Regions from separate parts of the Pseudomonas sp. RA_35y_Pfl2_P32 genome, predicted to be linked through region 2. Evidence: predicted binding sites of a transcription regulator. Region 2 holds the regulator's gene; each other region holds the start of a gene.
What was found. The regulator FliA, encoded in region 2, starts transcription of late flagellar genes. The targets are predictions, from matches to a motif close to CTAAAGTTTNNNNNNNNNNNGCCGNTAA.

Region 1 (9,821 bases), on a different contig from region 2:
GTTTCACCTGTTGAGCGGTGCCACCATGCTTGGTGCGTTTTTTATCGTCACCGAGCCGGTGTCCGGGGCCAGGAGTCCCAAGGCGCGCCTGCTATTCGGTGCCGGCGTGGGCCTGTTGACCTACCTGATCCGAACCTGGGGCGGCTACCCCGACGGCGTGGCGTTCGCAGTGCTGCTGATGAACCTCTGTGTGCCAGCCCTTGAGCGCTTCTGCGCGGCGCAACCGGAGCCGGCATCATGAAACGCAGCCTCAGCGTCCTGAGCCTGGCGATCATCGCCGTCCTGTGCGCTGGCACCACTTACCTTGTGCAGCAGGCCTTGGCGCCACGGGTTGGCGCCGAACAGCGGCTGATCGAGAGCCGCAACCTGTTGGACATGCTACCGGCGGGCAGCTATGACAATCAGCCGCTGGACCAGCCACTGGCACTCAAGGGCGTGGCCCTGGCCAATAGCACGCTGCTGGGCGGCTATCGGGCGACCCTTGGCGGTAAACCCGCGGCGATCATCCTGCTGAGTCGGGTGATCGGCTATGAAGGCGCCATTGACTTGCTGATAGTCATCGATAGCCAGGGTAGGCTGCTGGGTATCAAAACCCTCAAGCAAGGCGAAACCCAGGGCCTGGGCGGCATGATCGCGACCCACCCCAACCCCTGGCTGGCGGGTTTTATCGGCAGGTCGCGAGGTGATCCGGGCGACAGCGGCTGGGCCCTGAAAAAGGACCAGGGCCAATTCGATCAATTGGCCGGCGCGACGATCACCTCCCGCGCGGTGATCAGTGCGACCCACGATGCCTTGCGCTACTTCGATGAACACCGGCCACAACTGATCGGCAACGCGCCATGAACAAGACCTCGACCCTGCAGAACTCCTTGATGCTGGCGCCACTGATCGGCGCCAGCGATACGTTGCTGACGGCCTTGAGCCTGGCGCTGCTGTGCCTGTTGGTGATCGCTGTCTATGGGCTGAAAATGCACCTGTTTCGAGCCTGGCTCAGTGCGCCCCTGCGCCTGCCAGCCGCGACGCTGCTCGCCGCGACCTTGACCAGCCTGGCGGCATTGGCGACTCAGGCCTGGGCGCTTGAGCTGTATCAGCACCTGGGCCTCTACATCGGGTTGATCGCCCTGCAATGCGTGGTACTGGAATACAACGGCTTTTTCACCGAGACCCGTCTGCCTGACCGATTGCGTTTATGCGCCTTGTTCGTCAGCCTGATGATTGCCCTGGGCTTGCTGCGAGAAGTGCTGGGGCATGGCTCGATCAACTGGCACTTGCCATGGCTGGTTGCAGACGGCAGCGTACGACTGGCCATCATCGCCCCCGGCGGGTTTATCCTGTTGGGACTGCTGCTGGCAGCCAGGCAAGCCTGGCTCAATCGCTCACCGACACCCTGAACGCCTGCAAGGAACTGTTCTGCCCATGAATGCCGCCAAACGCCTGGAAATTTTTCGCAGGTTCCACGAAGACAATCCAGAACCGAAAACCGAGCTGGCCTATTCATCGCCCTTCGAGCTGTTGATCGCGGTGATTCTCTCTGCGCAGTCCACCGATGTCGGTGTCAATAAAGCCACCGCCAAGCTGTTCCCGGTGGCCAACACGCCGGCGGCGATTCATGCGCTCGGCGTCGAGGGTTTGTCCGAGTACATCAAGACCATAGGCCTGTACAACAGCAAGGCGAAGAATGTCATCGAGACCTGCCGCATGCTGGTGGAACTGCATGGCGGTGAAGTGCCACAAACCCGCGAAGCGCTTGAGGCGCTGCCAGGCGTCGGCCGAAAGACCGCAAATGTGGTGCTGAACACGGCGTTCCGGCAGTTGACCATGGCCGTCGACACCCACATTTTCCGGGTCAGTAACCGTACCGGTATTGCCCCCGGGAAGAATGTCGTCGAAGTGGAACACAAGCTGATGAAGTTTGTGCCCAGGCAATTTCTCCTCGACTCCCACCACTGGCTGATCTTGCATGGCCGTTACGTGTGCCAGGCCCGCAAGCCCCGGTGTGGCAGCTGCAGGATCGAAGACCTGTGCGAATACAAGCAAAAAACCTCCGACGATTGAGGCGCTATTGCTTTTATTGATTTATCGATTGAAAAAATCTTTTTTACCCGCCAGGAGATTGTCGATATAAGAGGCGCCAATGGCACTCTTAGCCTGGAGTTAACCTTATGAGTAATGGCAAAGAACAACTGGACGTAGAAGACGACTTCGCCCCTGTTGAAGCCGATGATGCAGAGCCCATGGTGGAGGTCGCGAAGACCAACCTGAACAAGCGCCGCACCATCGATAACCTCCTGGAGGAGCGACGCCTGCAAAAGCAGTTGGCCGATTACGACTTTGACCTCTGACCTGCCCTCTGCCCTCTGCCCTCTGAAAGCCTCCCACCGTGGAGGCTTTTGTCATTTTGCGATCCCCCCAGGAACCCGGATGGCGAAGTGCCAGACTAGACGTTTTTGTACTTTTGCACGTCAGACCAGGCCATTGCGCTGGGCCAATTCAATCAGATCGACAAGCGAGCGAGCGTTGAGCTTGAGCAGAAGCCGAGTCTTGTAAGTACTGACGGTTTTATTACTGAGGAACATGCCATCGGCTATTTCCTTGTTGGTCTTGCCCCGGGCCAATTGCTGCAACACCATCATCTCTCGTCCGGACAAACGCTCCACCATGTCCGACTCACTGGTATTGCCCAGCGACGAGCGAACTGAGTGTAATGCCTGGTTCGGAAAGTAACTGTAGCCGGACAATACGGCCTTGATAGCGCTGAGTAGTTCGGTGAGCTCCTGCTGTTTGCAAACATAACCAAATGCGCCCGCCTGCATGCAACGCATCGAAAAATGCCCGGGTGTCTGAGAAGTCAGGACCAGCACTTTCACGGAAAAGTTCATCGAATTCAAACGCGCAATGACTTCCAGGCCATCCAGCTTGGGAATGCCTATATCCAGTATGACGATATCCGGCATATGTTCACGGGCAAGTTGCAATGCGTCCACGCCATTGTCCGTTTCAGCAATAACTTCGTAGCCATGACGCTCCATTAGCATGCGTACAGCAAGTCGAATGACGGGGTGATCATCCACGATCAGCACTTTATTCATGGGCAAGTCCAATTTTCGCTGTTCGAATTTTTAGAGCCCGCACAATAGCCTAGTCGTTTCGACCTTGGGATGCTGCCCAGGCCAAGCACCCCTACCGAGAGACAGTCCCTACAAACATAAAGGACTATCCCCACAGGAATTCACAAAAAATAATGTCTCTTAAAGTTTAAGCCTGCCCTTTTCCATGCAACAACAATTCGTTCCCACCAAAGACAAGCCGTGAAAACCAAACTAATATTCAGGACGCAGGTGCATGTTTTTTTCCACTCTGACCTATTCTAAAAACAACGACTCTCGCCTAGCGAGCAGCGCATGAAGTAATCATACTCCAGAGCGCGGCCCTGGCACCACGACATGAACAACAAACCAACACTGAAACTAAACAAATCTACAAACACACTAAAAAATAACTACACACACCTAAAAAACCATTAAGCCTTAGCGTATCAAGTACTCCCCCATAGAGAATCTGGCGCCGCGCAGACTGGTTACCCTTTAACATTGCCCTCGACACGCAACCCAATATCAAACGAGTAGCCAGCATGAAAATCTTTCAGAAGAAAATCGCCAACCCCATGACAATCATTGCGATTTTCGCAGCACTGTCCGAAACTTCCGCAGCGGTATCATTGCCGTTTCTCGATAATGATGACCGGGAAATATATATATGGTTTTTAATCAGCTTCCCCTTCTACCTGCTGTTTCTATTTTTCATCACCCTCAACTTCAACTACAAATCCCTGTATGCGCCTTCAGACTTCCAGAAGAGCAAGCAGTTTTTAAAGGTGATCGATGACACCACCCGCAGCGAAAAAAAATCCGCTCCTGCTACCTCTCAAACCGGGCAGACCGATGTGACCACGGCCTCGACCAGGAAGGTCAACGCCGCGCGCGCCACCCCACGAAACAGCCATGGGACGGTCAAGACCAAGCCAGACTACCTACTTCCCAGCACCCAGGACCCACCCGCCTGCATCACTCTCATCAACCACCTCTGCCCTCAGCAGCAGTTGCCCCTGTCCGCTTCGGTGCACTGCATCCGCATCGTCGATGCACGGTGGATCCGCAAGAAAAAGGACACCTGTCAGTTGCTGGAGAAGCTCGAGCAAGCTCGACTCAGCCAACGCAGACTGACGATGCTGCTGACTTGCCGGGAGTCGGAGCCACTGATCAATGAACGGCTGAAGAAGTCGGATGTAAAAGCACTAAACGCCCAGGACTCTGTGTGCCTGTTCTATAACGTGAGCACCCAGGCAATGACGGTTGTTGTGTAAGACCGATGCCCGTTTTGATGCAGCGACAGACCGGTAGGAGGTTATTCAACGAGGCAGGAACGAAGGGAGGGAGAACTGGCGGTGTAACGCAGAACGGCGATACAGCCTGGAAGACAGATTACAACGTGACCATCGAGGCCCACACATCAGGTCGCGCCCGTTATGCTCTCGCCTCAAGCGAGAGCACAACGGTTGATCAGCGCAACAGCATCAGAACAGCTTGCGGCCCTTGTTGGCTGCAATGCGCATACGCAGGGCGTTGAGCTTGATGAAGCCAGCAGCGTCCGCCTGGTTGTAAGCGCCGCCATCTTCTTCGAAGGTGGCGATGTTGGCGTCGAACAACGACTCGTCGGACTTGCGACCGGTGACGATCACGTTGCCCTTGTACAGCTTCAGGCGAACCACGCCATTCACGTGGACCTGGGAAGCGTCGATCATCTGTTGCAGCATCAGACGCTCAGGACTCCACCAGTAGCCGGTGTAGATCAGGCTGGCGTACTTGGGCATCAACTCGTCTTTGAGGTGAGCCACTTCGCGGTCCAGGGTGATCGATTCGATCGCCCGGTGAGCGCGCAGCATGATGGTACCGCCTGGGGTTTCGTAGCAGCCACGGGACTTCATGCCCACATAACGGTTCTCGACGATGTCGAGACGACCGATACCGTGTTCGCCACCGATACGGTTGAGGGTCGCCAGCACGGTGGCCGGGGTCATTTCGACGCCGTCCAGTGCCACGATGTCGCCGTTACGGTAGGTCAGCTCCAGGTATTGTGGTTTGTCAGGAGCATTCTCCGGGGAGACGGTCCATTTCCACATATCTTCTTCGTGCTCGGTCCAGGTATCTTCCAGCACGCCGCCTTCATAGGAGATGTGCAGCAAGTTGGCATCCATCGAGTACGGGGATTTCTTCTTGCCGTGGCGCTCGATCGGGATCGCGTGCTTCTCGGCGTAGTCCATCAGCTTCTCGCGGGACAGCAGGTCCCACTCACGCCACGGGGCAATGACTTTTACCCCTGGCTTGAGGGCATAGGCACCCAGTTCAAAACGAACCTGGTCGTTGCCTTTGCCGGTGGCGCCGTGGGAAATGGCGTCAGCGCCGGTTTCATTGGCGATTTCGATGAGGCGCTTGGCGATCAACGGACGTGCGATGGAAGTACCCAGCAGGTACTCGCCTTCGTAGACGGTGTTGGCACGGAACATCGGGAACACGAAATCGCGCACGAATTCTTCGCGCAGATCGTCGATGTAGATTTCTTTGACGCCCATGGCTTGTGCCTTGGCGCGAGCCGGCTCGACCTCTTCGCCTTGACCCAGGTCAGCGGTGAATGTCACCACTTCACAGTTATAAGTATCCTGCAGCCACTTGAGGATCACCGAAGTGTCCAGGCCGCCGGAATACGCCAGAACGACCTTGTTTACGTCCGCCATGCCATCACTCCACGGGGTTCTACGGAAAGCCGATAAGTCTAACGCTGCGAGCGGATAAATTACAGAGGCGCGACAGCTTATGACGACGAAGCGACAGATTATGTCGAGCGAGCGACGATTTCGACGGGGTCAGGAGGTCGCTGCCGCGCTGCTTGCGGAACTGACTTGAGGGGCAGGATTGGCCGGTGGCTCGAGCCGCTCGAGTTGCACGCTGACTCGACGGTTTTTCGCCCGGTTGGCGGCACTGCTATTGGGCGCCACTGGATAACGCTCGCCGTGAAAGCGCAGGGTCACCTGTGACTCCTGGACCCCGTTGGCCTTGAGGTATTCCATTACGGCCAGCGCCCTGCGCCGCGACAGGTCTCGGTTGGTCAGGCGATTGCCGCTGTTATCCGAATGGCCGTCGATTTGAATGTGATTGACCGTCGGATCGGCTTTCATGAAGTTCAACATGGCTTGCAAGCGGCTTTTCGCCTGTGCATCGAGTTCGATTCCACCCCCAGGGAAACCCACCGCGGCCTGCTTCACCTGCTCGTAATTCATCGGTAGCAGCTTGGCCACGCAACCTTGGTAATCGGCGTAGGCCTTACCGAAACTGATGGGCAGCAAGCGTACTTCCGACACCCGGCCGTCGGATGCCGAATGCCGGATCAATGGACTGCGGCCCTCCATCAAACCACCGATCAGGCGCCCAGCCTGTACCTGAGAACTGTTGAACAGCACCTCGCCACTGCCCAGCCTGACCGAACCCAGGTTGATGTCCCCGCGCCCTGGCTGCCAGGGTGCCGCCGCCGCCAGCAAGGTCGCCGAGCCACCGGTCAGCATCGGGTTATAGGCTTTGAGCCGAAAGGTGGCCTGCTCACCCGCGCGCCGCACGAACTCACCCGTACCAAAACCGGTGATCGGTTGCGCCAGACGACATTCGAACTTGTCGCCCTCGACCTTCCACTCAGTGCTCTCCAGGCGCGTCTGGAAAGTGAGTGCCATGGCAGGAAGGCTGGCGAACACACTGAGCAAGGCTAGATAACGCTGGCGCACGGGAGGCTCCACTGACTTCTGCAACAAAAAGACCGATACACATGTTTACGGCATACCTTAGTGATATCGGTTACGTCCGACAAAACTTGATAGCGAGTGCCTGCAAGAGTCTTTTCCGGTAGCATTCCCATGAGTTTGACCCGCCTGGAATCCCCAATGTCCGACCGCCTGACCCTGCTGCGTCCCGACGACTGGCATATTCATCTTCGCGATGGTGCTGCGTTGCCCAATACTGTCGCGGATGTCGCGCGCACCTTTGGTCGCGCGATCATCATGCCCAACCTGGTACCACCGGTGCGCAATGCCGCTGAAGCCGACGCCTACCGCCAGCGCATTCTCGCTGTGCGCCCGGCCGGCAGCCGCTTTGAACCGCTGATGGTGCTCTACCTGACCGACCGCACCACCGCGGACGAAATCCGCACCGCCAAGGCCAGCGGTTTCGTGCACGCCGCCAAGTTGTACCCAGCCGGCGCGACAACCAACTCGGACTCGGGTGTCACCAGCATCGACAAGATCTTCCCAGCGATCGAGGCCATGGCCGAAGTCGGGATGCCCTTGCTGATCCACGGTGAAATCACCCGCGGCGACGTCGATGTCTTCGATCGCGAGAAAATCTTCATCGACGAGCACATGCGTCGGCTGGTCGAGCGTTTTCCAACGCTCAAGGTGGTGTTCGAACACATCACCACCGGCGATGCCGTGCAGTTCGTCAAGGAGGCTTCGGCCAATGTGGGCGCGACCATCACCGCGCACCACTTGCTGTACAACCGCAATCACATGCTGGTTGGCGGGATTCGCCCGCACTTCTACTGCCTGCCGATCCTCAAGCGCAACACCCACCAGGTCGCCCTGCTGGATGCCGCCACCAGTGGCAGCGACAAGTTCTTCCTCGGCACCGACTCGGCTCCCCATGCCCAGCACGCCAAGGAAGCCGCCTGTGGTTGTGCCGGCTGCTACACCGCCTATGCCGCGATCGAGCTGTATGCCGAGGCGTTTGAACAGCGTAACGCGCTGGACAAGCTCGAAGCCTTCGCCAGCCTCAACGGCCCGCGTTTCTACGGCCTGCCGGCAAACACCGATCGCATTACCCTGGTCCGCGAAGAATGGACCGCCCCAACCAGCCTGCCGTTCGGCGAGCTGACTGTCATCCCGCTGCGCGCCGGTGAAAAACTGCGCTGGCGCCTGCTGGAGGAACACGCGTGAGTGAAGTCCATTACGACGACGAACAGGAAGGTCAAGGTGGCGGCGGTTCGCGCCACCCGATGGCAGCCAGGTTTCGAGGATATCTGCCAGTCGTCGTTGACGTTGAAACCGGTGGTTTCAACTGTGCCACTGACGCCCTGCTGGAAATCGCCGCGACCACCATCGCCATGGACGAAAAGGGTTTTGTGTTCCCGGACCACACCTACTTCTTCCGTGTAGAGCCGTTCGAAGGCGCCAACATCGAAGCCGCGGCGCTGGAATTCACCGGCATCAAGCTCGATCACCCACTGCGCATGGCCGTGAGTGAAGAGACGGCCCTGACCGACATTTTCCGCGGCGTGCGCAAGGCGTTGAAAGCCAATGGCTGCAAACGGGCGATCCTGGTCGGCCACAACAGCAGTTTCGACCTGGGCTTCCTCAATGCCGCCGTGGCGCGCCTGGACATGAAGCGCAACCCGTTCCACCCGTTCTCCAGCTTCGACACCGCGACGCTGGCCGGTCTGGCCTACGGTCAAACCGTGCTGGCCAAGGCGTGCCAGGCAGCAGACATCGACTTCGACGGTCGCGAGGCCCACTCGGCTCGCTACGACACCGAGAAGACCGCTGATCTGTTCTGCGGCATCGTCAACCGCTGGAAACAAATGGGGGGCTGGGAAGACTTCAACGACTGATCGGTCGCAGGTTTTTCCTGACCCATAAAAAAACCGGCCACTTGAGCCGGTTTTTTTGTGCCTGAGGCGCGTGGCTTACAGCTTGCCAGCGTTCTCGGACAGGTAAGCGGCAACGCCTTCTGGCGAAGCGGTCATGCCCTTGTCGCCTTTTTTCCAGTTGGCCGGGCAAACTTCGCCGTGCTCTTCGTGGAACTGCAGCGCGTCGACCAGACGGATCAGCTCTTCCATGTTACGGCCCAGTGGCAGGTCGTTGACGATCTGCGAGCGGACAACACCTTTGTCGTCGATCAGGAACGCGCCACGGAAAGCCACGCCGCCTTCGGATTCAACGTCGTAGGCCTTGGCGATGTCGTGCTTCATGTCAGCAGCCATGATGTACTGGACCTGACCGATGCCGCCGGCATTGATCGGGGTGTTACGCCAGGCGTTGTGGGTGAAGTGCGAGTCGATCGACACGGCGATCACTTCCACGTTGCGCGCCTTGAAGTCAGCCATGCGGTGGTCCAGAGCGATCAGCTCGGACGGGCAAACGAAGGTGAAGTCCAGCGGGTAGAAGAACACCAGGCCGTATTTGCCTTTGATGGCCGAGGACAGGGTGAAGCTGTCAACGATTTCGCCATTGCCGAGTACGGCCGGTACGGTGAAGTCAGGGGCTTGTTTGCCTACGAGTACGCTCATTGGATATCTCCTGGTGTAGTGCGTGAAGAAGGGTATCGGTCCAGTCTGCCGTCGGTAAACGACAGCTTCGTGAACCGGCTACCGTTCGCAAAGACCGACCATCATACACTGCGTTTTTGACCTGTTGCCATGCAGCCGTTCGTCAGACCGGAGGTGATCCGTTGCACGACGCCCGGAAACAACTTTGACAATCATTCTCGTTAACATTAAGATCCATCGCAATTGAGCCATAACCCGCGATAGGTTCTCACTCTATGTATGTCTGCCTCTGCACTGGCGTCACCGACGGCAAGATCCGCGATGCAATCTACGAAGGTTGCTGCAGCTACCGTGAGGTGCGTGAAGCCACCGGCGTTGCCAGCCAATGCGGCAAATGCGCCTGCCTTGCCAAGCAGGTGGTCCGCGAAACCCTCGCCGACCTGCAGATGAGCCAGGCTGCG
Region 2 (9,821 bases):
ACGCATCCGCCAGTTGCAGCACGACATGTCCCAGCGGCGGATGATGGCGGCCATTCCCGACGCCGACGTGGTCATCACCAACCCGACCCACTATGCGGTGGCGCTCAAGTACGATCCGGACAAGGGGGGCGCGCCGATGCTGGTGGCCAAGGGCAGTGACTTCCTGGCCCTGAAAATCCGCGAAATCGCGGTCAGCAACAATGTGCTGCTGCTCGAATCGCCGGCCCTGGCGCGTTCGATCTACTACTCCACCGAAATGGACCAGGAGATTCCTGGCGGGCTGTACCTGGCGGTGGCCCAGGTGCTGGCCTACGTCTACCAGATCCGCCAGTTCCGTGCGGGCAAAGGCAAGCGTCCAGAACCGTTCAAGGACGACCTGCCGATCCCGGAGGATTTGCGCCGCGACGCTTGAGGGGCCTACCGCTTGTCCAAAAAAGGCCGCTACCTGTTAGTTCTGACAGTAGACGATTATCTCGTTGTGCTGCTTGATGGAGCCTGATTCATTCGATGTTTCCAGAGCGCTGTGATTGGCGAGTGAATCGAGTATGTGCGCCTCTTTGCGAGGAATTGAGTGCAAAGGGGGGGGCTTCTCTTTTAGCTAAAAGGAGTTGGATCGTGACGAAATTAATCATTGATGATTCTTTAATGGTGCTCGATGGCTGGCTGTTTCGTAATAGTGAAATTACCCCCACCCATCCACCCCCCAAGTCGTTTGGTGTAAGGGTACCCTCCAGCGGCAGCGAACCGTTCCGGTACTCAAGTGACTCTGACAATGTCGAGGTGGATGAGGTCTGCGGCCAAGTTATTTCGCGTCGGGATGGTAAGGCGGTGGTAACTGTAACGGCGGCCGACGGTCAGACGGCTTCTTATCCTGTTCAGGTTTCAAATGTCGAATACCTCTTTGGCACCGGGGCGTTTAGCACTTATACGCGATGCAAAGAGGCGGCAGAACGGCAGCAAGGACGGATTCCCTCACTGAAAGAATGGAATGCGTACTTTCTTAACTATGGTAAAGCCCCCTCGCTTGATCGATGGAGTTGGACGTCAGACCTCGCGGAGGAGAATAAAAGATGGGCATTCAAGCCATCTACGGGTGAGAAGAAAACCCTGCGTGACTTCGGATTCGGCGGGGATCTAGCGGACGGTTTTGGTATTCGCGGCTCCCACATAATCGTGTCATCGTAATAAAAAAGCCGTTGCTCATTGCGGGCAATCTTTGAATGGGTTCAAAACATCGCGGGGGGGCGCGCGCTCGCCTCCAGCGATCCGCTTGCAAGAAATACCCCCTTTGGTTATCCCTAAGGCAAAAAGTTGGAAAGCTTCTTGCAGTAGCCGCCCTGCGCCCGCTTCTGGCGTCAAAAGTTTGCTTCAAGGAACGGGGAATACCGGTGGATCGCTCTCAACTACTCAACAGTGCCCGCAGCAACGTGGCAGACCTCAGTCGAGGCAATCTGGGCGTGCCGCTGTTGCTGTTGGTCATGCTGGCAATGATGATGTTGCCGATCCCGCCGTTCCTGCTCGACGTGTTCTTCACCTTCAACATTGCCCTGTCGATCGTGGTGCTGCTGGTCTGTGTGTACGCCTTGCGGCCCCTGGATTTCGCGGTGTTCCCGACCATTTTGCTGGTGGCGACGCTGCTGCGCCTGGCGCTCAATGTGGCGTCGACGCGGGTGGTGATGCTCCACGGCCAGGACGGGCACGACGCCGCGGGCAAGGTGATCCAGGCCTTTGGCGAGGTGGTGATCGGCGGTAACTACGTGGTCGGTATCGTGGTGTTCGCGATCCTGATGATCATCAATTTCGTGGTGGTGACCAAGGGCGCCGGGCGGATTTCCGAGGTCAGCGCACGTTTCACCCTCGACGCGATGCCCGGCAAGCAGATGGCGATCGACGCCGACCTCAACGCCGGCCTGATCGATCAGGGCCAGGCCAAGACCCGTCGTACCGAGGTCGCCCAGGAAGCCGAGTTCTACGGCTCGATGGACGGTGCCAGCAAGTTCGTGCGCGGCGACGCCATTGCCGGCCTGTTGATCCTGTTCATCAACCTGATCGGCGGTATAGCGGTGGGGATCTTCCAGCACGGCATGACCTTTGGTGATGCCGGTCGGGTGTACGCCTTGCTGACCATCGGTGACGGTTTGGTGGCGCAATTGCCATCACTGCTGTTGTCCACCGCTGCGGCGATCATGGTCACCCGTGCCTCGGGCTCCGAGGACATGGGCAAGCAGATCAATCGGCAGATGTTCGCCTCGCCCAAGGCCCTGGCCGTTTCGGCCGGCCTGATGGCGGTGATGGGCATTGTCCCGGGCATGCCGCACTTTGCCTTCCTCAGCATGGCGGCCCTCGCCGCAGGCGGCGCCTACCTGTTCTGGAAGAAGCAGAACACCCTCAAGGTCAAGGCCCTGGAAGAAGTCCAGCGCCAGCAGGAACTGCTGCCTTCGCCGGCGCGGGCCATGGAAACCAAGGAGCTGGGCTGGGACGACGTGACGCCGATCGACATGATTGGCCTGGAAGTCGGCTACCGCCTGATTCCCCTGGTGGATCGCAACCAGGGCGGGCAATTGCTGGCGCGGATCAAGGGCGTGCGCAAGAAACTGTCCCAGGACCTGGGTTTCCTGATGCCCACCGTGCATATCCGCGACAACCTCGACCTGGCGCCCAGTGCCTATCGCCTGACCCTGATGGGGGTGATCCTGGCCGAGGCGGAGATTTACCCGGACCGCGAACTGGCGATCAACCCGGGGCAGGTGTTCGGCACCCTCAACGGGATTACCGCCAAAGATCCGGCCTTTGGCCTGGAGGCGGTGTGGATCGAAGTCAGCCAGCGTTCCCAGGCGCAATCGCTGGGGTACACGGTGGTCGATGCCAGTACGGTGGTGGCCACGCACCTGAACCAGATTCTGTACAAGCATTCCAGCGAGCTGATCGGTCACGAGGAAGTCCAGCAGCTCATGCAATTGCTGGCCAAGAGCTCGCCAAAACTGGCCGAGGAGCTGGTGCCGGGGGTGTTGTCGCTGTCGCAGCTGCTCAAAGTGCTGCAGGCGCTGTTGGCCGAACAGGTGCCGGTACGCGACATCCGCAGCATTGCCGAGGCGATCGCCAACAATGCCGCCAAGAGTCAAGATACCGCCGCTTTGGTCGCGGCCGTGCGCGTCGGCCTGTCCCGCGCTATCGTGCAAAGCATTGTAGGCACTGAGTCCGAGCTGCCTGTGATCACCTTGGAGCCAAGGTTGGAACAAATATTGCTCAATAGTATTCAAAAGGCCGGGCAGGGCGCCGATGAGGGTGTCTTGCTGGAGCCAAGCATGGCCGAGAAGCTGCAGCGTTCGTTGATCGACGCGGCCCAGCGTCAGGAAATGCAAGGTCACCCGGTGATTCTGTTGGTCGCAAGTCCGGTTCGCGCGATGCTCTCGCGGTTCGGACGCCTGGCAGTCCCGGGGTTGCATGTGTTGGCCTATCAGGAAATTCCTGACAACAAGCAAGTGACCATCGTTGCGACAGTAGGGCCCAACGGCTGAGGTAGTGGTTTATGCAAGTTAAGCGTTTTTTCGCCGCCGATATGCGTCAGGCCATGAAGCTGGTTCGTGATGAGCTGGGCGCCGATGCCGCGATCATCGGCAACCGCCGCATCGCCGGCGGTGTCGAGCTGATGGCGGCCCTGGATTACAAGCTGTCGGCCCTGGCGCCGCGGGTGCCGAACATTGAGCTCGAGGACGAGCTGCGCAAGACCCAGTCGCGCATTGTCACCGCCCAGGCCGAATTGAGCTTGCGTGGGGAAGGCGAGGCGGGCGAACACGCCAGTCGCCAGCTGTTTGCCGGCCTGCCGCTGACCGCCGCCGAACCCTTGATCGAACCGACCCTGTCCGAGCCGCCACGTCCTGCCCCGGCGCCAGCCCCGGCGGCGGCCATCGACCCGCGTGCCTACGATTCGATGCGCTCGGAACTCAACGGCTTGCGCGAGTTGCTCGAAGTGCAACTCGGCTCCCTGGCCTGGAACCAACTGCAAGGCCGCCATCCGCAGCAGGCCAACCTCTGGCGCCGACTGCAGCGCATTGGCCTGTCCGGTCCGTTGTCCCGCGACCTTTTGGAACTGACCACCAGTATTGAAGAACCTCGCCAGGCCTGGCGCATGCTGCTGGCGCACCTGGCGCGGATGATCGTCACCCCCGAGATCGAACCCCTGGAAGAGGGCGGAGTGATTGCCATGGTCGGCCCGGCCGGCATGGGCAAGACCACCACCCTGGCCAAGCTGGCGGCGCGTTATGTGCTCAAGTACGGCGCGCAGAACATCGCCCTGGTGAGCATGGACAGCTACCGCATCGGCGCCCAGGAACAGCTCAAGACCCTGGGGCGCATCCTCAACGTGTCGGTGACCCACTTGGATCCGGGCCAGTCCCTGGCCCAGGCCCTGGACCCACTGCTGCGCAAGCGCGTGGTGTTGATCGACACCGCGGGCCTGCAGGCCAGCGACCCGGCCTTGCGCATGCAGCTGGAAAGCCTGGCCGGTCGCGGGATCAAATCGAAGAATTATCTGGTCCTGGCCACCACCAGCCAGAAGCAGGTGCTGACGGCCGCCTACCACAGTTATAAACGCTGCGGGCTGGCCGGCTGCATCCTGACTAAACTGGACGAAACGGCAAGTCTGGGCGAGGTCTTGAGCCTGGCGATCAGTCACGCATTACCGGTGGCCTATCTGACCGATGGGCCGCGTATCCCGGATGACCTGCATCTGCCGCGCCGCCATCAGTTGGTCAGTCGCGCCGTGAGTGTACAAATGCAGGAAGAACCCAGCGAAGAAGCCATGGCTGATATGTTCGCTGATCTCTACCACAGCCCGACCAAACGGGTCGGCTGAGGTAATAATGACTAGATTTGTATCTACATCGATGGCCTGCCATGCATTGTTCCCCAGGGAACGCGCAGCCAGTCATGTAGCCCGCGTCTAAGCAAGACAAGGTATAGAAAGCACATGGGCAGCATGCATCCCGTACAGGTGATCGCGGTGACCGGCGGCAAGGGTGGCGTCGGTAAGACTAACGTTTCAGTGAACTTGTCCCTGGCTCTGGCAGAGCTCGGCCGGCGCGTCATGTTGCTGGACGCCGACCTGGGGCTGGCGAACGTCGATGTGCTGCTGGGGCTGACGCCCAAGCACACCCTGGCCGACGTGATCGAGGGCCGCTGCGAACTACGCGACGTGCTGCTGCAGGGGCCCGGCGGGATTCGTATCGTGCCGGCGGCCTCCGGGACCCAGAGCATGGTGCACCTGAGCCCGGCCCAGCACGCGGGCCTGATCCAGGCGTTCAGCGACATCGGCGACAACCTCGACGTGCTGGTGATCGACACTGCCGCCGGGATCGGCGAGTCGGTGGTCAGTTTTGTCCGCGCTGCCCAGGAAGTGCTGCTGGTGGTCTGCGACGAGCCGACCTCGATCACCGACGCCTACGCCCTGATCAAGTTGCTCAACCGTGACTACGGCATGAACCGCTTCCGCGTGTTGGCCAACATGGCGCAAAGCCCGCAGGAAGGGCGCAACCTGTTCGCCAAGTTGACCAAGGTCACGGACCGCTTCCTGGATGTCGCCCTACAATACGTCGGAGCGGTGCCCTACGACGAAAGTGTACGCAAGGCGGTGCAAAAGCAGCGTGCGGTGTACGAAGCCTTTCCTCGTTCCAAGTGCGCCCTGGCCTTCCGCGCCATCGCGCAGAAAGTCGATACCTGGCCATTGCCCGCCAATCCGCGCGGGCATCTGGAGTTTTTTGTGGAGCGCCTGGTGCAACAGACGGCGGGTCCGGTGCTATGACAGCCACTGGCTACAACCTGTACAAGCAATCGGCGCGTGACGCGCAGTACGAGCTGATCGAGCGTTACGCGCCACTGGTAAAACGCATTGCCTATCACTTGCTGGCGCGTCTGCCGGCCAGTGTCCAGGTCGAAGACCTGATCCAGGCCGGGATGATCGGCCTGCTTGAAGTGTCGACCAAGTACGACGCCAGCAAAGGCGCCAGTTTCGAAACCTACGCCGGGATCCGCATCCGCGGGGCGATGCTCGACGAGGTCCGTAAAGGTGACTGGGCGCCACGCTCGGTGCACCGCAATACCCGCATGGTCAGCGACGCGATTCGCTCAATTGAAGCTAAAACCGGACGTGACGCTAAAGATCACGAGGTTGCGGCCGAACTCCAATTGAGTCTCGACGATTATTACGGGATTTTGAATGACACCTTGGGCAGTCGCCTGTTCAGTTTCGACGACCTGTTGCAGGACGGCGAGCATGAAGGGCTGCATGAGGATGGCGCGAGTGCTCATCTCGAGCCGTCGCGTGACCTGGAGGATGAACGCTTCCAGGCGGCGCTGGCGGACGCGATTGCCAATTTGCCGGAGCGTGAGCGACTGGTGTTGGCGCTGTACTACGACGAGGAGCTGAACCTCAAGGAAATCGGTGAGGTCCTGGGGGTCAGCGAATCGCGGGTCAGCCAGTTACACAGCCAGTGCGCAGCCCGTTTGCGGGGGCGTTTGGGAGAGTGGCGAGCGCGCTGACAGCAGTGTGGGGACACTGCGAACGACACCGCGACAGCCTTGGGCTGGCGCGGTCATCATCCGTTGTGCTCCAAACCGTCGTTGAGTGCTCTGCCTGTTGATTGAATGGCGTGCCCAGGTGCTGGGCGCGTTTAAGACTGCTTGGAGGTCGAATTGGACAAGAACATGAAAATCCTCATCGTTGATGACTTCTCAACGATGCGGCGGATCATTAAAAACCTGTTGCGTGACCTCGGGTTCACCAACACGGTCGAGGCAGACGACGGCACTACCGCCATCCCTGTGCTCAACAGTGGCAGCATCGACTTTCTGGTCACGGACTGGAACATGCCGGGCATGACCGGTATCGACCTGCTGCGCCACGTGCGCGCCAACGAAAAGCTCAAGCATTTGCCCGTGTTGATGGTGACCGCTGAAGCCAAGCGCGAGCAGATCATCGAAGCGGCCCAGGCCGGTGTTAACGGCTACGTGGTCAAGCCGTTCACCGCCCAGGCGTTGAAAGAGAAGATCGAGAAGATTTTCGAACGCATCGGTTGATGACTGGCGCCACGGGGGAGCTATGGAACAACGAGAGATTTCACAGGGCGATTTTGAATCGACCCTGAAAAAACACGCGGTCGAATTGGTCGAAAGCCTGGAAAAGGGCAAGTTCGGCGACGCTGTGCAACTGATCCATGAGCTCAACCAGACCCGTGACCGCGGCTTGTACCGGGAAGTGGGCAAGCTCACTCGTGAGCTGCACAGTGCGATCGTCAATTTCCAGATTGACCCGAACATGCCACAAGCCGAGGAAGTCTCGCAGATCACCGACGCCACCGAGCGCCTGGGGTATGTGGTCAAACTGACCGAAGCGGCGGCCAATCGCACCATGGACCTGGTGGAGAACAGCACGCCGCTGGTTAATGCCCTGGGGACCGATGCCCAGGCGTTGAGCGCGGACTGGGGGCGTTTCATGCGCCGTGAAGTGGGGGCTGAAGAGTTCCGTGAGCTGGCTCGGCGCGTCGATGGTTTCCTGAGCCGCAGCGCCAGCCACAGCCAGGTCGTGGCGGGCAACCTCAACGACATTCTGCTGGCCCAGGATTACCAGGACCTGACCGGTCAGGTGATCAAGCGCGTGACCCAACTGGTCACGGAAGTGGAGAGCAATCTGCTGAAACTGGTGCTGATGGCCAGCCAGGTCGACCGCTTTGCCGGCATCGAACATGACCGTGCAGCGATCCTCGCGGAAAAAAATCCGCAAAAACATCTGGCGCAGGGTGAAGGTCCGCAGATTCATGCCGATAAACGTGATGACGTGATGTCCGGTCAGGACGATGTCGACGATTTGCTTTCCAGCCTTGGATTCTAGGAGCACCCCTACACATGAGCTTCGGCGCCGATGAAGAGATCCTTCAGGATTTTCTGGTTGAGGCCGGCGAGATTCTGGAGCAACTGTCCGAACAACTGGTCGAGCTGGAAAGCCGACCGGATGATGCGGACCTGCTCAATGCAATTTTTCGCGGTTTTCACACTGTAAAAGGGGGCGCCGGCTTCCTCCAGCTCAACGAGTTGGTGGAGTGCTGCCACATCGCCGAGAACGTCTTCGACATCCTGCGCAAGGGTGAGCGGCGCGTCGACTCGGAGCTGATGGACGTGGTGCTCGAAGCGTTGGACGCGGTCAACGGCATGTTCAGCGAAGTGCGCGAGCGCGCACCGGTCACTGCCGCGACTGCCGAACTGCTGGCGGCCCTGGCGCGCCTGGCGGAACCGCAATCGGCCGACGAGGTGGCAGCGCTTGCGCCAGCCCCCGAGGAACCGGTCGCCGCCAGCGACGATGGCGACATCACCGATAACGAGTTTGAACAACTGCTCGACTCGCTGAATGCGGTCAAGGCGCAAGCCGAGGCGCCTGTGGTCCAGGCACCGGTAGCGGCGACCGGCAGTGATGAAATCACCGATGCCGAGTTCGAGTCGTTGCTCGACCAGTTGCACGGCAAAGGCCAGTTCGCCGTGGACAGCCTCTCGCCTCCGGTCGAGCCGGTTGCACCGGTGGTTGCGGCCGAAAGCAGCGACATTACCGACGACGAATTCGAAGCCTTGCTCGACCAGTTGCACGGCAAGGGTAACTTTGCCGTTGAAGCGCTGGAGTCGGCGATTGCTTCGGTTCCGGCAGCTGTCGCCCCTGAAGCGGCGGCGGTGGGCAGCGACCTGATCTCCGATCACGAGTTCGAATCCCTGCTCGACGAGTTGCACGGCAAGGGCACGTTCAGCCATGTCGCCGGCAATGCCGAGACCGCTGCGGTCAGTGCCGCGCCGGCTGCAGCGGTGGCGGCCAAAGCCGTGGCCCCGGCCGCCAAGGCACCCGTCGCCAAACCGGCCCCCGCCCGTGCCCAGTCTGCGCCACCGGCGGAAAAGCCGGCCAGCGAAGCCGAGACCACCGTGCGGGTGGACACCGCGCGCCTGGACGAAATCATGAACATGGTGGGCGAACTGGTACTGGTGCGTAACCGCCTGGTACGCCTGGGGCTCAACAGCGGCGACGAAGCCATGTCCAAGGCGGTGTCGAACCTCGACGTGGTGACTGCGGACCTGCAGACCGCGGTCATGAAGACCCGCATGCAGCCGATCAAGAAAGTGTTCGGGCGCTTCCCGCGCCTGGTTCGCGACCTGGCCCGCCAGCTCAAGAAAGAGATCAACCTGGAACTGGTCGGCGAAGAAACCGATCTGGACAAGAACCTCGTCGAGGCCCTGGCCGACCCGCTGGTGCACTTGGTGCGCAACGCCGTCGACCACGGCATCGAGTCGCCGCAGGAACGCGAAGCCGCGGGCAAGTCCCGGGGCGGCAAAGTGGTGCTGGCGGCCGAGCAGGAGGGTGATCACATCCTGTTGTCGATCTCCGACGACGGCAAAGGCATGGACCCCAACGTCCTGCGCGCCATCGCGGTGAAACGCGGGGTGATGGACAAGGACGCGGCCGAGCGCCTGAGCGACACCGAATGCTACAACCTGATCTTCGCCCCGGGTTTCTCGACCAAGACCGAGATCTCCGATGTGTCGGGGCGTGGCGTGGGCATGGACGTGGTGAAAACCAAGATTTCCCAGCTCAATGGCTCGATCAACATCTACTCGACCAAGGGCCAGGGTTCGAAGATCGTGATCAAGGTGCCGTTGACCCTGGCGATCATGCCGACCCTGATGGTCATGCTCGGCAACCAGGCCTTCGCGTTCCCGCTGGTCAACGTCAACGAGATTTTCCACCTCGACCTGTCGCGCACTAACGTGGTCGACGGCCAGGAAGTGGTGAT
Region 3 (9,821 bases), on a different contig from region 2:
CGCTGTACGAAAAGGCGCTGAAGGTCTTTCCGATGATGCCGGGTCTGTACGACGGGCTGGCCGATGTTCTGGTGGCGCAAGGCAACAGCAAGTCGGCACAACGGGTGCTCGAAGAGGCGGTGCGCCTTTCCCCCCTGGCGGTCCGTCGGCAATCGCTGCTGGGCAAACTGGCCATGAGCAACGAAGACTTCGACACCGCCGCCAAAGCCTATCGCCAGGCGGTCTCCCAAGGTGCGCAGTCGCGCTTCAAGGATCCGGAGAGCAACCTCGGCCTGGCCCATGCACTGATCAGCAAAGGTAGTGAAAGGGGCTTGGACACCCGTGCACGGCTGGAGATCAACCAGACCTTGAGCGCGGTCGCCAAGGAAAACCCCAGTGACCCCGGCTTGCAGATTCGCGCGCGGCTGATGAAAGCCACCAGTTTGCTGATCAACGATGCGGAAACGGCCGACAAGCTCACCGAGCAGGCCTTGACCCGCCTCGACGGCATGGAGCAGTTCATGAGTGCCGATGCAGCCTTGCTGGTGGCCAAGCAGTTGAAGATGCTGGGACAGGCAGAGGCCAGCGACTCGATGCTCAAGAACTGTGCGGAAATCTACGGCGATGACCCGGCGGTGATGCGCGGTATCGCCAAGCAGACCGATGATCCGGCAATTCTCAACTCGGGCACGGCCGCAGCAGACCTCAACCGCCAAGGCGTGCGCAGTTACAAGGCCGGCGCCCTGACCGAAGCCCGCGAGCTGTTTCGCGGCGCCCTGTTGCTACAACCGAAGAACATCAGCATCGCCCTGAATATGGCGCAGGCCTTGTTGCACGGGGCCACGGCCGACCTCGAGCCGGGATTGCTCGAGGAGTGCCGCAAGTGTTTGAAGATGGTCGGCCTGATGCCCGAGAGCGACTCGCGGTATCCGCGTTATCAAAAGCTGCAGAACAAGGCGTTTGAGCAATGAGTGAAACTGATCAGGGGCTGGATTTTTCCACGGTGATTGCCTCCACCGTACACGACATGAAGAATTCCCTGACAGTGCTGATGCAGGCGCACGGCCAGTGGCTGGCCCGACTGCCCAGTGCCCAGCAGCACACCGATGAGCAGGGCGTGATCGACTTCGAATTCGCCCATCTGAATGGCATGCTGGTGCAGTTGCTGGGGCTATACAAACTCGGCGTCAACCAGTTGCCAGTGCGCCCGGATTACCATGAACTGGACGATTTCATCGAAGCCCAATTGGCCGCGCACCAAGAGGTGTTCAAGAGTCGTGGCATTCTCGTCACTTACGAAGTCGATCCCTTGAGCCCGCTGGGTTTTTTCGATCGCGAATTGATCGGCACGGTGCTGGCCAATGCCATCAACAACGCGATCCGTTTTGCCCGCCAGTCGCTGCTGATCAGCGTCGGTGAGGAAACCGGGCAGTTGGTGCTGACCATCAATGACGATGGCGAAGGCTACCCGGCCCAGATGATCGAGCGCCAGGAGCAGTACGTGCAAGGCATCAACCCGGCCAGTGGCAGTACCGGCCTGGGTCTGTACTTTGCCGCGCGCATTGCGCAGCTGCACCAGCGCAACGGCGTGCCCGGGCGGACCGAAATCAGTAATGGCGGGCCTCTGGGTGGCGGGCTGTTCAGTCTCTATCTGCCTTGAGACCCGTTAAAACCTGCGTCCACAGAGTCTGACTGAGCTTTTCAGCGGTTGTGCTTGATATTCCGAACGGCTGAAGCCTATTTTGTGCGGGTTGCCGTAAACGGCCTACACAACAACAAGGATAGCGTCATGACGACCGATGGCCTGGGTTCTCTCGCACAGCGATTGACCGGCATTGATGAGATTGAATGTGTCACCCCGGACCTCAATGGGGTGCCCCGCGGCAAGGTGATGACGGCCGCAGGATTTCTTGAAGGGCGGCGGTTGCAGATGGCACGAGGGGTGTTGCTGCAATGCATCATGGGCGGTTACCCACCTGCGCGTTTCTACGGCAGCGACGACGGTGACCTCGCGCTCAATGCCGACCCGCAACAGATCCATCGTTTGCCCTGGAGTGCCCAACCTCGCGCACTGGCCATCTGTGATGCCGACGAGTTGAGCGGCGAAAATTCGCGGCTGTCGACCCGCGGCCAGCTCAAGGCCGTGGTTGCCCGCTATGCCGCGCGAGGCCTGGCGCCCGTAGTGGCGACCGAGATGGAGTTTTTCGTCTTCGCCCCCAATACCGACCCGACCCAACCTTTCCAGCCACCCATTGGCGTGGATGGACGTCGCGAAGACGGTCATTCGGCGTTCAGCATCAGCTCCAACAATGGCTTGCGTCCGTTCTTCAATGAGGTCTACACCTGCATGGCGGCGTTGGGGTTGCCGCGCGACACCTTCATGCACGAAATGGGCGTCAGCCAGTTTGAGATCAACCTGCTGCATGGCGACCCCTTGCTGCTGGCCGACCAGACGTTCCTGTTCAAGCACCTGCTCAAGGAAGTGGCGCTCAAACATGGCTTGACCGTGGTCTGCATGGCCAAGCCTTTGGCCCACACGGCCGGCAGCTCGATGCACATTCACCAAAGCGTGGTCGAGCTCGGCACCGGCCGCAACGTGTTCAGCAACGAGGCCGGTGAGCCAACGGCGATGTTCCGTCACTTCATCGGCGGCCAGCAGGCCGGCATGGCGGACTTCACGGCGCTGTTCGCACCGAACGTGAATTCCTACCAGCGCCTGTGCCATCCCTTCGCATCACCCAACAACGCCTGCTGGTCCCATGACAACCGCGCCGCCGGGTTACGCATTCCCGCCAGTTCGCCAGCGGCACGCCGGGTCGAAAACCGCCTGCCGGGCGCCGACGCCAACCCTTACCTGGCCATCGCCGCCAGCCTGGCCGCCGGGCTGCACGGTATCGAGCAGCAACTGGAGCCGACCCCGGCTATCCAGGGCGAATTCAGCGTGCCGGAAAGTTTGTCGTTGCCATGTACCTTGCACGCAGCTCTTGAACGTCTGAAACGTAGCCAATTGGCGAAGGAACTGTTCGGCATGGAATTCATCGAAGGCTACATCGCCTCGAAGACCATGGAGTTGACCAGCTTCTTTGATGAAATCACTCCCTGGGAACGGCGCGTTTTAGCCGCCCAGGCCTAACCGACCCGTCGCTGTCGGGCTATCGTTGACGATAGTCCGATCCTCACCGCAAGGAGCCGCTCGGAACGCCGATGCGCCAAATCTGGAAATCCTTTCGAGCACTGTATTTCGCCTCGCTGATGATGTTGATCGGCTCAGGCTTGCTCAGCACCTACCTGGCCCTGCGCCTGGCCGCCGACCAGGTCGACGGCCTGTGGGTCGGTGCGTTGATGGCCGCCAACTATTTCGGCCTGGTCCTGGGCGGCAAGATCGGCCACCGGTTGATTGCCCGGGTCGGGCATATCCGGGCTTATTCGGCCTGTGCCGGGATAGTCGGGGCCGCCGTGCTCGGCCATGGACTGGTGGACTGGCTGCCGGCCTGGCTGATTCTGCGGATGGTCGTGGGCCTGGGCATGATGTGCCAGTACATGGTCATCGAGAGCTGGCTCAACGAACAGGCCGACGCCAAGCAGCGGGGCATGGTGTTCAGCGGCTACATGATCGCCTCCTACCTGGGCCTGGTGCTGGGCCAGTTGATTCTGGTCATGCACCCGTCCCTGGGGCTTGAGTTGCTGATGCTGGTGGCCTTGTGTTTCGCCCTGTGCCTGGTGCCCGTGACCCTGACCCGGCGCATTCACCCCGCGCCCTTGCATCCGGCGCCGATGGAGCCGCGCTTCTTCATGAAGCGGGTGCCGCAGTCCCTCAGTACAGTGCTTGGCGCGGGGCTGATCGTCGGCTCGTTCTATGGCCTGGCGCCGCTGTATGCCTCCCAGCAAGGGCTGTCCACCGAGCAGGTCGGCCTGTTCATGGGTAGCTGCATCTTTGCCGGCCTGGTGGTGCAGTGGCCGTTGGGCTGGCTGTCGGACCGTTATGACCGGGCAGTGCTGATTCGCAGCTTCGCCATTTGCCTGGCGCTGGCGGCATTGCCCCTGGCGATCATGCCCAAGGTGCCGCTGGAGGTATTGTTCATCGCCGGTTTTGCCTGCTCGCTGGTGCAGTTCTGCCTGTATCCGCTGGCGGTGGCGTTTTCCAACGACCATGTCGAGGGCGATCGACGGGTGTCGCTGACCGCCATGTTGCTGGTGACGTACGGGGTCGGGGCGAGCATAGGGCCATTGGTGGCGGGGGTGCTGATGAAGTTTTTCGGCAGCCAGATGCTCTACGCGTTTTTCAGCTTCTTTGCCCTGGTACTGGTCTGGCGCATCCGACCAAAAGCGGTGACCAACCTGCATCAGGTCGATGACGCGCCCCTGCACCACGTGGCGATGCCGGACAGTATGTCCAGTTCACCACTGGTGGCTGCGCTCGATCCGCGGGTCGACGAGCAGGTGGTGCAGGACCAGATGCAGAATGGTGCCAGCCCTGAACCGGAGCCTGATCCGGAGACCGAAGCGGGTACCAAGGCCGAACAGACGGATACCGATCCACCGCCGGACGATGAGCACCCCCACACGTTCACCGGGGCCAGGCCTTGATCTGAGGGCAAAAAAAACGGGCAGTCACCGCAAGGGGCTGCCCGTTTTTTTGCCTAGCGAATCAGAAATCGTCTTTGTCGAAACGCCGGGCTTCACGCTGCAGTTGATAGACAAAACGCTCGACCTGGCGCTGCACCAGGCCGCTCATGTTGTGAAAGCGAACACCGGCGAAGGTGGTGTCGATCCGCTCTTCGTGATGCAGGTAACGCAGCTCCACCGAGGTGCTCATGCTGCCGAAGGGCAGGGCGGCCAGGAAACGGTCGTAGACCTGGCCCAGTTGCAGCCCGCTGGTAATGTCGCCATCAAAACGCAGCTTGCAGCCGGTGGCGGAGATGTCCAGCAGCTTGCCGTTCAGGGGCACCTTGAGCTTCTCGCCAGCCAGTTCGATATTCACCAGTTGCGCCAGCTTCAGGGCTGCACGAAAGGCATTGCGGCGCTGGTGGTAGACCACCTCGTCGGGCAGTGTACCGCGGTAGCAGCGACCACCGTTGGATTCGTCGATGGCCAGGGTGCCGCTGCTCTCCCAGGCGATGCGCACGCCTTCGTGAAAGCCTTCGATCCGGAACGGTTCGCCCGCCAGCAGGAAGCGCTCGCCATCGCGCGGGATCATTTCGTCGAGGGCGATCATGTTGCTTTCGCGATCGACGTCCACCAAGTAGCTCTGGAAACGCTGGCTGCGCTCATGGAACGTGATGATCAGGGGATCATGGCTCTCTTGCAGCATGCGCAGGGTGCTGGCGATTTCCAGAGGTGTCGTGAGCACTTTCGGTGGCTGCGGAGTATCTTCCGCGCTTGAGGCATTGAACACGGTTTATCACTCTCCAGACAGAATACGGTCACACGCAATGGCTGGCATTCTGCCAGTATGTTTCGCGCCTTGATAGAGCGCGCTCAGTGGCGGGGTCAAGCCTGGCTGAGTGGGCGCGGCTTCACGAGCATGGCGGTTGAGCCGCGAGCGTCATAAAGGGTGGGGGACTCGCCGCCATTGAGAATTCTCAACTGATGGGCGGTGGAGGCTTGTTGCACCTGGATCGAGCGACCGTTGTGCGCGTTGGCGCTCTGGCACTCGTTAAGCAGATGATTAAGCGCTTCGCTCTGGGCCAGCAGTTGCGCGCCAAGACTGGACTGGGCGGCAAGCTGTTGCAGGCCACTGCTGTCGGTCGGCAGGTTGAGGCTGGCGAGTATTTCGCTGCGTCGGCGACCATGCTGGTCGAGCAGGACGATCAGGCCTTGCTTGCTGGCCAGGATCTGCTCCAGCCGTTGCATGTCGCGACCGTGCAGCGCCAGGGATTCTTGCCCCAGCAAATCGAGCAACTGTTGAGCTGGCTCAAGGTCGTCGGTGATCAGTTGCAGTAGATTGTTATCGTGCATGGCTGGCCTTGGGTTTTAAGCGTCCAAAAGCCTGGCGCAAGCCTGGGGCTAGCGCTGGGCTTCGAAGTTGAGCAGTTTGCTGGCGACGCGGTTGCTGTCGACTTTATAGCTGCCATCGGCAATCGCGGCCTTCAACTCGGCCACACGGGCTTTGTCGACTGCGGGCTGATCGCGCAGCGTGTCGCTGATCTTCTGCAACTGCTGGGCCTCGTTGCTGAAGTGGACCGATTCCCCACTCTGGCTGGTCGCGACCTGTTGGGACTGGGTCGACAGCGGCGCGGTTTGAGCGGCGTCAGCAGATTCCTGGTTGGCGCTGGTGCGCGTGCTGCTGGTGAGCGTGGGGGAGCTGTTCAAACGGCTGAAATCGATAACCATGATGCAAAAAACCTCTGGGAATTTGGACGCTTGCCATGTTTTCGGCCAAATCGCGAAAAACTTTAGGCTCATTTCTCGATGAGCACGGGCGCGTCGGCATTTGCCCTGCGTGAGGCACAGTTTAGGGAGTGGCTCGCAGCTGCGCCAGTTATCTACATGGCCACTTCCACCTGGCCGGGGGCTATGACCTGGGCCTTGATCACCCGCTGGGAGTTCAGGTTCTTGACCCGAATCTGTTGATTCATACCGCCATTGGCCAGGGCTTCCCCGGGCATTCGCACGCTGAGGGTACCACTGCGGGCCGTGATCACCACATGGTCGCCCTTGCGCACCACTTCGGCCTGCTCCAGGTGCACCAGGGTAATGACCTGGTCATTGACCATTGGTCGGACAATTTTTTGCCCAATTGCCTGGTCGACGCTGGTCAGGTACCCCTGGTTGATCAAGCTGATGTCGCGTTCACGCAGGATCACATCCGCCGGCTCGATGATTCCAGCACGCTTGAGCGGGCGAGTGCTGGTCACCACCTCACGGAACAGCCGGACTTGCGCGGGCACGAACACGGTCCAGGGCGAGGCGCCGTCGCAACGAACCTTCACCGTCACCCGGCCCACCGGCTTGGCCGGGCTCTCCAGGGAGGCTGTCAATTCCTTGTCGCAGGTGGGCAGGCGCAGGCGGGGATCGAGTTGCTTGACCTCGATCTCATAACGGCCTTCGGTTTGGCTGGACGCCAGATAGTCTTCAACAGTGAATTCAAGAAAGCCCTGAGTGACGCCGATAAGTAGATCAGGCAAGGTAAGCGGATCTGCAAGGGCAGGGCTGCCAGCGTTGAACAGGCACGCCGTCGCAGCCGCGCCGAGCAATCGGCGGCAGGTTGAAGTCAGGCGTCGGAAAAATGTCGTGTTCGCGTTCATAGCGGTTAAAAAGCAAGCGCCGTGCCGTTTAGTGATGAATGTGCGTCGCAACACACTTAGCGTTGGTGTAGGGGGCTGGGCATGGCTGGAGTAATGGATTCGGTAAACCAGCGCACACAACTGGTAGGGCAGAATCGCCTGGAGCTGTTGTTGTTCCGTCTCGACGGTCCGCAGCTCTATGGCATCAATGTGTTCAAGGTTCGGGAAGTGCTGCAATGCCCGAAATTGACCCTGATGCCCAAATCCAATCCTGTCGTGTGCGGTGTGGCAAGTATTCGGGGCGCAACCATTCCGATCATGGACCTGGCAATGGCCACGGGGGCGGGCGGGTTGCAGGACCAGAGCAATCCCTTTGTGATCATCACCGAGTACAACACCAAGACCCAAGGGTTCCTGGTGCGCTCGGTCGAGCGGATCGTCAACATGAACTGGGAGGAGATCCATCCGCCACCCAAGGGCACGGGCCACGATCACTACCTGACGGCGGTGACACGGGTCGATAATCAGTTGGTGGAAATCATCGACGTCGAGAAGGTCCTGGCCGAAGTGGCACCGGCACCGGAAGCGATTTCCGCCGGGGTGGTGGATGACGAGACGCAACACAAGGCGCTGTCGTTGCGGGTGCTGACGGTCGATGATTCGTCGGTGGCACGTAAACAGGTTTCCCGTTGCCTGCAGACGGTGGGGGTCGAGGTCGTGGCGTTAAACGACGGCCGGCAGGCGCTGGACTATCTGCGCAAGCTGGTGGAGGAGGGCAAGAAGCCGGAAGAGGAATTCCTGATGATGATTTCCGACATCGAGATGCCGGAAATGGATGGCTACACCCTCACGGCCGAGATCCGCAACGACCCGCGCATGCAAAAGCTGCACATCATCCTGCATACTTCGTTGTCAGGCGTGTTCAATCAGGCGATGGTCAAGAAAGTCGGTGCCGATGACTTCCTGGCCAAGTTCCGTCCTGATGACCTGGCATCCCGGGTAGTCGACCGGATCAAAGCAGCAGATATCAGCTAGGTGGCCTTTGCCCCTGGCGATCAACACGATTTTAGAGGCGGCATCTTTGTCTACGGGTAATTTGGATTTCGAACAGTTCCGGGTCTTCCTGGAAAAAGCCTGTGGCATTTTGCTCGGTGAAAACAAACAGTATCTGGTCTCGAGCCGTCTCAACAAACTGATGGAACAGCAAGGCATCAAGTCGTTGGGTGAACTGGTCCAGCGCATCCAGGTCCAGCCGCGCGGTGGTTTGCGTGAGATGGTCGTGGACGCGATGACCACCAACGAAACCCTCTGGTTTCGTGATACTTATCCGTTTGAAGTGTTGAAGAACAAGGTCTTGCCCGACGCGATCAAGGCCAGTCCCGGCCAGCGTCTGCGGATCTGGTCGGCGGCCTGTTCGTCGGGGCAGGAACCCTATTCGCTGTCGATGTCGATCGACGAGTTCGAGCGGACCAACATGGGCCAGTTGCGGATGGGGGTGCAGATTGTCGCCACCGACCTTTCCGGGACCATGCTGACCAACTGCAAGTCCGGCGAGTATGACAGCCTGGCGATTGGCCGCGGTCTATCGCCTGAGCGCCTGCAACGTTACTTCGACCCGAAAGGGCCGGGGCGCTGGGCGGTCAAGGCACCGATCAAGAGCCGGGTGGAGTTCCGCGCGTTCAACCTGCTGGACAGCTACGCCGGCCTGGGCAAGTTCGACATCGTGTTCTGCCGCAACGTGTTGATCTACTTCTCTGCTGAAGTGAAGAAGGACATCCTGTTGCGCATTCACAGTACGCTCAAGCCGGGTGGGTACCTGTTCCTCGGTGCGTCCGAAGCCCTCAACGGCCTGCCGGATCATTACCAGATGGTCCAGTGCAGTCCGGGGATCATCTACCAGGCTAAGTGATGGTCAGGTGGCAAAAAAGCGGGAGTCCTCAGAGGCTAATGCCGATCAGTTAAGGAGAAACGCCCCCCCCTATGTGGGAGCGAGCTTGCTCGCGATGGACGTGAACGATAACGCGTAAATGAATAAATACGCGGCGCTTTCAAGTCCATCGCGAGCAAGCTCGCTCCCACAATAGACGGCGTCGCTTAACTGATCAGCATTAGTCCTCAGAGGCTCCCGTTTTTTATCGTGCTGCACAATCCTTGTAGCAAGCCTGTCGAGCCGCCCAGGGCGGCAGAAAAGCGGCAGGTGCCGGAAGACGCTTGCCGCTTTTCTGGCATTGCCGCCTTGCCGCTGTCGGCCAGGGCCCCTGTTTGCGGGGGCGGGCAAGCTGGCACGGGGCTTGCTTTGAACCTGTTACGAAAAATCAGGTCACCCAAAGGTTTCCGACATGAGCATCAGCTTCGATAAAGCGCTCGGTATCCACCAACAAGCCCTCAGCTTCCGCGCCCAGCGTGCCGAAGTGCTGGCCAATAACATCACCAACGCCGACACGCCGAACTACAAGGCGCGGGATCTGGATTTCTCCGCGGTCCTGGCCGCCCAGGCCGACAAGAGCAAGAACGGCAGCTTCGCCTTGAACAAGACCAACAGCCGTCATATCGAAGCCCAGGGCCTGAGCAGTGGCGACGAGTCGTTGCTGTACCGCACGCCGATGCAACCGTCGA

Region 1: a site for FliA is predicted at 6,893-6,920, ahead of AACY45_RS11325 (flagellar protein MotY). Genes of this name have one in related genera too.
Region 3: a site for FliA is predicted at 6,351-6,378, ahead of flgM (flagellar biosynthesis anti-sigma factor FlgM). Genes of this name have one in related genera too.

The regions. Positions count from the first base shown of each region.
Region 1 is NZ_CAXAQF010000009.1:148,693-158,513, reverse strand. It holds gene AACY45_RS11365 (RnfABCDGE type electron transport complex subunit D) at 1-241, shown strand, start outside; gene AACY45_RS11360 (RnfABCDGE type electron transport complex subunit G) at 238-843, shown strand; gene AACY45_RS11355 (Rnf-Nqr domain containing protein) at 840-1,391, shown strand; gene nth (endonuclease III) at 1,417-2,055, shown strand; gene AACY45_RS11345 (PA3496 family putative envelope integrity protein) at 2,163-2,342, shown strand; gene AACY45_RS11340 (response regulator transcription factor) at 2,463-3,089, opposite strand; gene AACY45_RS11335 (hypothetical protein) at 3,632-4,363, shown strand; gene AACY45_RS11330 (argininosuccinate synthase) at 4,574-5,791, opposite strand; gene AACY45_RS11325 (flagellar protein MotY) at 5,921-6,829, opposite strand; gene pyrC (dihydroorotase) at 6,986-8,032, shown strand; gene rnt (ribonuclease T) at 8,029-8,703, shown strand; gene AACY45_RS11310 (peroxiredoxin) at 8,779-9,381, opposite strand; gene AACY45_RS11305 (bacterioferritin-associated ferredoxin) at 9,636-9,821, shown strand, end outside.
Region 2 is NZ_CAXAQF010000023.1:90,979-100,799, reverse strand. It holds gene flhB (flagellar biosynthesis protein FlhB) at 1-412, shown strand, start outside; gene AACY45_RS22240 (hypothetical protein) at 616-1,185, shown strand; gene flhA (flagellar biosynthesis protein FlhA) at 1,389-3,518, shown strand; gene flhF (flagellar biosynthesis protein FlhF) at 3,530-4,855, shown strand; gene fleN (flagellar synthesis regulator FleN) at 4,970-5,800, shown strand; gene fliA (RNA polymerase sigma factor FliA) at 5,797-6,537, shown strand; gene AACY45_RS22215 (chemotaxis response regulator CheY) at 6,703-7,074, shown strand; gene AACY45_RS22210 (protein phosphatase CheZ) at 7,097-7,885, shown strand; gene AACY45_RS22205 (chemotaxis protein CheA) at 7,900-9,821, shown strand, end outside.
Region 3 is NZ_CAXAQF010000032.1:966-10,786, forward strand. It holds gene AACY45_RS24930 (response regulator) at 1-950, shown strand, start outside; gene AACY45_RS24935 (sensor histidine kinase) at 947-1,639, shown strand; gene AACY45_RS24940 (glutamine synthetase family protein) at 1,871-3,112, shown strand; gene AACY45_RS24945 (MFS transporter) at 3,184-4,566, shown strand; gene AACY45_RS24950 (flagellar brake protein) at 4,628-5,374, opposite strand; gene AACY45_RS24955 (flagella synthesis protein FlgN) at 5,470-5,937, opposite strand; gene flgM (flagellar biosynthesis anti-sigma factor FlgM) at 5,986-6,312, opposite strand; gene flgA (flagellar basal body P-ring formation chaperone FlgA) at 6,465-7,226, opposite strand; gene AACY45_RS24970 (chemotaxis protein CheV) at 7,308-8,240, shown strand; gene cheR (protein-glutamate O-methyltransferase CheR) at 8,287-9,114, shown strand; gene flgB (flagellar basal body rod protein FlgB) at 9,545-9,821, shown strand, end outside.